Regions from separate parts of the Sphingomonas sp. OV641 genome, predicted to be linked through region 2. Evidence: riboswitches for the same ligand, from Rfam matches in the RefSeq annotation. Region 2 holds a riboswitch; the other holds the start of a gene.
What was found. A riboswitch is a leader RNA that binds a small molecule or an ion and turns the genes downstream of it on or off. The one in region 2 is predicted to bind cobalamin.
Positions count from the first base shown of each region.

Region 1 (3,406 bases), on a different contig from region 2:
CTGACCGTGTCCTCGGGCCGGCGCGCCAGATCGTTGCCGACGAACCCCTCGCTGCGGTTTTCGCTGTCGATATGGCTATACGACCCGCTGATCGTGAAGCCTTGCGCCGGCCGCATCACCAGCCCGAGTTCAACGCCCTCCGCGCGGGTGCGGGCGATGTTGCTGTACGTGAAGGTCAGCGAATCGAAGTCGATCTGGTTGCGCGTCTTGCGGTTGAAATAGGTCGCGCTGGCGACGAGCTGGTCGCCGATCAGCTTCTGCTCGACGCCTGCATCCCAGCTTTTCGCCGTCTCGGGATCGAGCGTCGGCGTGCCGTAGAAGGGCGCATAGAGCTGGTACAGTGTCGGCGCCTTGAAGCCTTCGGCGTAGCTTGCGCGCAGCGTCGTGCCGGTCGGCAGCGTATAGGCCGCATTGGCCGCGAAGGTGGTGTGCCCGCCAAACGCATCGTCGTCGTCATGGCGCACCGCGCCGGTCACGGCCAGGCCCTCCACCGGAGTCAGGATCAGCTCGCCCCACACGCTCGTCACGCCGCGGCTAAAGCGGTCGAACCCGTCGGAAAAGCGCGTGTCCTCATGCTCGACGCCGGCGACGAGCCGCACAGCGTCCATCGCCTGGAAATCGCCCTTGTAAGTGTAGCGCTCGCTGCGACCGCGCCCGATGAACTGCGGCTCCGCACCCAGGTCGCGATCGAGATTGTCGCGGTTGATGTCGGCGATCTGGAAGGCAATCGTGTTGCGGGACCGGCCGTCCGCGAAATCGGCATGCAGCCCAGCATAGCCGTACAGCTCCTGCGCGGTCGAATATTCGCGTGTGTCTGCGAAGGCATAGGTCGGCGCGGGAAAGCCATCGAGATCGGTGCGGCTGTCTGCCCAATAGCCGCGAAGGTCGAGGCGCAGGTTGGGCGCGAACGCCACTTCCACCCGGCCGCTGGCGCCGTACTGGCGATAGCCGTCGCGCTCGCTGCCCTGATCATAGGCCGAGATGCCATCGGTGCGGAGGTAACCGCCGGTCAGCGAGCCGGAAACGATGCCCGAGCTGCCGGAAACGCCGCCGCTGGCGAACAGCGTATCCATCTCGCCATATTCTACATTGCCGCGCGCCTGCAGGCCCTGGGTCGGCGCCTGCGTGATGACGTTGACGACGCCGCCGATCGCCTGGCTGCCCCACGGCACCGAGTTGGGCCCGCGCAGCACCTCGACGCGCTCGACCGAGGCGCTGAGCAGATTGGCGAAATCGAACGCGCCGCCGGTGGACGACGGATCGTTGACGCGCACGCCGTCGATCAGCGTCAGCGTCTGGTCGCCCTCCGCACCGCGGATGCGCACGGCGGTGAGCGTGCCGATGCCGCCGTTGCGCGTGACGGTGATGCCCGGCGTGGTCTGGAGCAGGTCGGTCAGCACGACCGTCTGGCGCTGCTCGATCGTGTCGCGATCGATGATCGTCACTGCCTGGCCGGTAGTGTCGACGTCCTGCGGCACGCCGCTCGCCGTCACCACGATGTCACTATCGCGGTCGAGATCCTGCGCCAGCGCCGGCGCGGCGATCAGCGCTGTCGATGCCGCCAGCCAGTGGATGATCTTCATTGTTCTTGCCCCAAACAGGGCCGCGGCCGGCGCTTGCCTGCGCCGTCCGTCAGCCGATCCCTCTTGTCGCTCGCTCGAGGGTTTCGGCCTCGTCCGCCCGGCACACCCCGTCCGCGCGATGGATCGACGTGCGACCGGCAGGTCTCCTGGCTCTCGGGTCCATCATGCCGCCCTGCCTTCCCGGATCGCTCCAGTGGCTGGGATGGGCGGCACTCGCCGATCACAGTTGCGGGGGCAGCGCGGGTGCGGGCGATGCGCCCTTCCCGACTTCCCTTTTCATCCCGTCTCCGGGAACCGTTCGCGGCCGGTGCCGTAGGACCGATGCGGCCGATCCGTCAATATTCCACGCCCTTTTGCGCGTTGAACCCGGCATTGAAGGGATGCTTCACCTCGCCGAATTCGGTGACGAGATCGGCGATTTCCACCAGTTCGGACCGGGCGCCGCGACCGGTGACGCAAATGTGCTTGGTCAGCGGCCGCTCCTTGAGGAACGCCAGTGCCTCGGCGAACGGCAGGGTGTCGTCGGCGAGCACGATGTTAAGCTCATCGAGGATCACGAAGTCGATCTCGGGATCGAGGATCAGTTCCTTGGCCCGCTCCCACCCGCGCCGCGCCGCCGCGATATCGCGCGCGCGGTCCTGCGTATCCCAGGTGAAGCCCTCGCCCATGCTCTCGAAGCTGACGAGGTCGCTCGGATGATCGGTGAAGAAGTTGCGCTCCCCCGTCTCCCATGTCCCCTTTACGAATTGCAGGATCGCGACGCGCATCCCCCAGCCGATCGAGCGGATCGCCATGCCGAAGGCGGCGGAGGACTTGCCCTTGCCGTTGCCGGTATGGACCAGCAGCAGCCCGCGCTCGAGCGTTCGCCGCGCCTGCATCTTGTCGCGCGCCACCTTCATGCGGCGCATCCGCTCGTTGTGACGGATGTGGTCTTCGGGCTGGTCGGTCATGGACGCGGTATCGCGGCGCGATCTAGCGCACGCAACAGCTAGAAGCTTACCTCACCCGCTCCGTCATCCCGGCCTCGCGCCGGGATCCAACCGTCCGCGAACGCTGGTGCTGCTTTCTCGGGCGACAGAGTATGCGGCGCCATGGATCCCGGCTCAAGGCCGGGATGACGGGTGATTGTACAGGCCCGGCTCCCCACTGTCGCCCGCTGGGCAACCGTAGTCCGTCCTACTAGTGATGCTGGCACAGGGGGACTAATCGATGAACCGCACGACGATGCTGCTCGGCCTTGCACTGGCCGTGACGCCGCTTCCGGCCGAAGCCCAGGCCAGCAATCCACTCGCCGGCACCGAGCGTCTCGACGGCCTGCTCCCGATCCACCTCGATCGCAGCGACGGGCGCATCCTTCTCTCGCTCCCCGCGCCCGGCGCGGACGGCATATCCACCCGGCTCCTCTACTCCACCGCGCTGCGCACCGGGCTCGGCTCCGCCCCCATCGGCCTCGATCGCGCGGCGCCCGGCCCGGCGCAGATCCTTGTCGTCCGCCGCCTTGGCAAGAAGGTCGCGTTCGAGCTCGAGAACACCCGCTTCCGCGCGACCGGCGGCTCGCCCGCCGAACAGGCGGCCGCCAGCGACGCCTTTGCCACCTCCACCCTCTGGCTCGGAGACGTGACACCAAGCGCCGATGGCCGCCTGCTGGTCGACATTGCGCCGTTCCTCGCCCGCGATACCAAGGGCATCGCCGATCAGCTCAAGGACGGTGGGGAGAAAGGCTGGAAGCTCGTCGGCGACTTGAGCGCCGCTGACGTCAACGCGGTGAAGGCCTTCCCGCGCAACCTCGTTTTCGAAGCGCGTCAGACCTACGCCAGCGACAC
Region 1 is NZ_FNZB01000002.1:68,525-71,930, forward strand. It holds gene BMX36_RS11210 (TonB-dependent receptor plug domain-containing protein) at 1-1,583, opposite strand, end outside; cobalamin riboswitch at 1,702-1,897, opposite strand; gene cobO (cob(I)yrinic acid a,c-diamide adenosyltransferase) at 1,919-2,533, opposite strand; gene BMX36_RS11220 (zinc-dependent metalloprotease) at 2,793-3,406, shown strand, end outside.
Region 1: another riboswitch for cobalamin. It lies ahead of BMX36_RS11210 (TonB-dependent receptor plug domain-containing protein); the one in region 2 lies ahead of BMX36_RS16590 (DUF1852 domain-containing protein).

Region 2 (3,406 bases):
CAGCGGATACCAGCCATCATGATTCTTGGAGAGGACGGCGATCCGATCCCCCCTGCCCGCGCCCGCCGCGATCAGGGCATTGGCGATGCGATGCGACTGCCGGTCGAGCGCGGCATAGCTGGTCTCGCGCCCTTCAAAGGCGATGGCCACCGCCTCGCCGCGCGCCTCACGCTGCGCGGCGGGAATGTCGGCCAGGGTACGGATGGCGTCCAGATCGATCATGCGTTCCTCTCCCCCCGTCTTGCGGGCTGTCTATGCCCCCTTTCAGCGCAAAGCGCCGGCCAGCGCCAGCACCACGCCCGCGACCACCATCAGCAGCCCCGCCGCTTCGAAGCGATGAAACGGCTCCCGCAGGTACAACGCGGCAAAGGCGAGGGTGAACACCACCTCCACCTGCGCCACGATCCGCACCAGCGCGACCGGCGCGATCGCAAGCCCGGCGAACAGGCAGATCGATCCGGTGCCAGCGAGCAGCCCGACCTGCGCCGAAGTGCGCCACGTGCGCAGCACCGCGCGCAGCGTTCCCGGCTCCCGCATCGCGACCCACAGGCCAAGCGCCAAGACCTGGATCGCGATCACCGTCACCAGCGTGACCAGCGCGGCGAGCAGCGGCGCACCGGGATCGAGATGAAGCGCGGCGCGGCGGATGAACACGGCGGTGATCGCGAACAGTGCGCCCGCACCGAGCCCGCACAAGGCGGCCGGCTGGCCAAGCGCGCGCACCACATCCCGCCCGCGAAGATCGCGCCCGCCCAGCGCCAGCGTCAGCACGCCCGCCATGCCGAGCGTCACCGCCAGCCCGATCAGCATGCTGACCGGCTCCCCCAGGATCAGCCAGCCGAACAGCGCCGCCTGCACCGTTTCCGTCTTCGAAAAGGCGGTGCCGACGATGAAGTTGCGATAGCCAAAAGCCATGATGAGGAGGTTGGTGGCCAGCAATTGCGCCACTGCCGCCACCGCCGCCAGCGCGACAAAGGCAGCGTCCGGCACGGGCAGCCGCGCGTCGGTGAGCGACAGATAGCCGGCAAGTACGAGCAGCACGAGCGGCAGGCCATAGACGTAGCGCACAAGCCCCGCGCCATTGATCGACAGCTGCGCGCGAAGCCGCTGCTGCACGGCCGTGCGCCAGGCCTGGAGCAGGCCGGCGAGCATGGTGGCGGGGATCCAGGCGAGCGCCAGCGTCACGGCGCGTCCGGTAATGGCGGCATGATGCCAGTGATAGTTCGAAAGCTAAGCAATTGCCAGCACCCGCCCGTCGGGGCGTGCCTTCGGCTGATGCAGATGGCCGTCACGCGGCGTCACCCAGGTGCCTTTCGCACCGGTGATCGTGAATGCCTGCCCTCGCGCGAAAGAGCGCTGGTCACTCGGGGTCGCTCATGCCTTTCTGCCGGGAGCATCGAGCAGAACGTGCGGATGAGTTGACGTTATGAGACCAGCGGTTCGCCAGCGCGCTGATCGTTGCCGACCAGGATCGCGGTCGCCGCGCATGTGTGTCGCCGCTCGTCCGTTACGAAGACCCCGATCGCGCGGCGACAGCTCTCATTACCATATAAAGATATCTTTATATCTCCATTGACAGCGGCGGATCGATGGTGTTGAACAGCCATGTCGAGGTTCCCCATCCCAGGCGTGGCGATGGGGCTAAGACGGGAAGCCGGTGGTGTCCTTCGGGGCAGAATCCGGCGCTGCCCCCGCAACTGTAAGCGGCGAGCGGCGGCTCCAATTCGTGTCACTGGGCTTTGCAACGAGCCCGGGAAGGCCGGAGCCACCGCGTTGACCCGTGAGCCAGGAGACCTGCCTTTCGACGCCAAAACGTTCCTCGGACGGGGGTTCCTCCGGTGGATCGCGCTTGACGAAAGGCCCGTGGTTCATCGCCAGCCGGGCCTGCCTGTGGCTTGCGCGCTCTCGCCTGTGACCTCCGCCCGTTACAAGCAGGTGAGTCATGACGAACAGCGGCTTCACGTTCACGATCAGCAGCATCCCCTTCAACGAGGATTATCGTCCGGCCGACAACACGCGCATCACCACCAATTTCGCCAATCTCGCGCGCGGTGAAAGCCGACAGGAAAATCTGCGCAACACGCTGCGGATGATCGACAACCGCTTCAACTCTCTGGCGCATTGGGACAATCCGACCGGCAATCGCTATTCGGTGTCGCTCCGGATCATCTCCGTTTCGTTGCATGTCGACGTGCAGGAGGATGTCGACGGCTTTCCGATCATCGAGATCCTCGAGACAGCGATCATCGACAAGGCGACGGGCGAGAACATCCCCGGCATCGTCGGCAACAATTTCTCATCCTATGTTCGCGACTATGACTTCAGCGTGCTGCTGCCGGAATATCTGAAGGGGCACCCAGGAGGCGGCGTTCCCGAGGGATTTGGCGACCTGCACGGGAAGCTGTTCCAGCATTTTCTGAATTCGCGCGCATACCGCGGTCATTTCCGCAAGCCGCCCGTCATCTGCCTCAGCGTATCGAGCAGCAAGACCTATCAGCGGTCCACCAACGAACATCCGGTCCTTGGCGTGGAATATACCACCACGGATTATTCCGCGACTGACCGGTATTTCGCGAAGATGGGCATGATGGTGCGCTATTTCATGCCGAAACATGGCGTCGCGCCGCTCGCCTTCTATCACATCGGCGACCTGATCGGCGATTTCACCAATCTGGAACTGGCCAGCACGATCAGCACCATGGAGACATTCCAGAAGATCTACCGGCCGGAAATCTACAATGCCAATTCCGTCGCCGCGCAACATTACCAGCCGAGCCTCAAGTACCAGGACTATTCGCTGACCCGCATCGTCTACGATCGCGAGGAGCGCAGCCGGCTCGCCGTCGAGCAGGGCAGGTTCGCCGAAGAGCATTTCATCAAGCCGCATGGCGCGGCGCTGCAGCGCTGGTCCGCGACCGCCGGCCTTTGATCCTCCCGCACATCACAAGGTATCCATCATGACGACATTGTTGCCGACGACGACCGCGGGCAGCCTGCCCAAGCCTTCCTGGCTTGCCCAGCCCGAAACCCTGTGGTCGCCGTGGAAGCTGGAGGGCGAGGAACTGATCGCCGGCAAGCAGGACGCGCTGCGCCTGGCGGTCGACGATCAGCGGCAGGCGGGGATCGATATCCTGGGCGATGGCGAACAGACGCGCCAGCATTTCGTCACCACCTTCATCGAGCATCTGGACGGCGTCGATTTCGAGAAGCGCGAGACGGTGCGCATCCGCAACCGCTATGACGCGAGCGTGCCGACCGTCGTGGGGGCCGTTTCCCGCCCCAAGGCGGTCTTCGTCGACGATGCGCGCTTCCTGCGTGCGCAGACCGATCAGCCGATCAAGTGGACGCTCCCCGGCCCGATGACGATGATCGACACCCTTTATGACGCGCATTACCGCAGCCGCGA
Region 2 is NZ_FNZB01000004.1:128,498-131,903, reverse strand. It holds gene BMX36_RS16600 (long-chain-fatty-acid--CoA ligase) at 1-222, opposite strand, end outside; gene BMX36_RS16595 (DMT family transporter) at 265-1,185, opposite strand; cobalamin riboswitch at 1,595-1,817, shown strand; gene BMX36_RS16590 (DUF1852 domain-containing protein) at 1,943-2,929, shown strand; gene BMX36_RS16585 (methionine synthase) at 2,958-3,406, shown strand, end outside.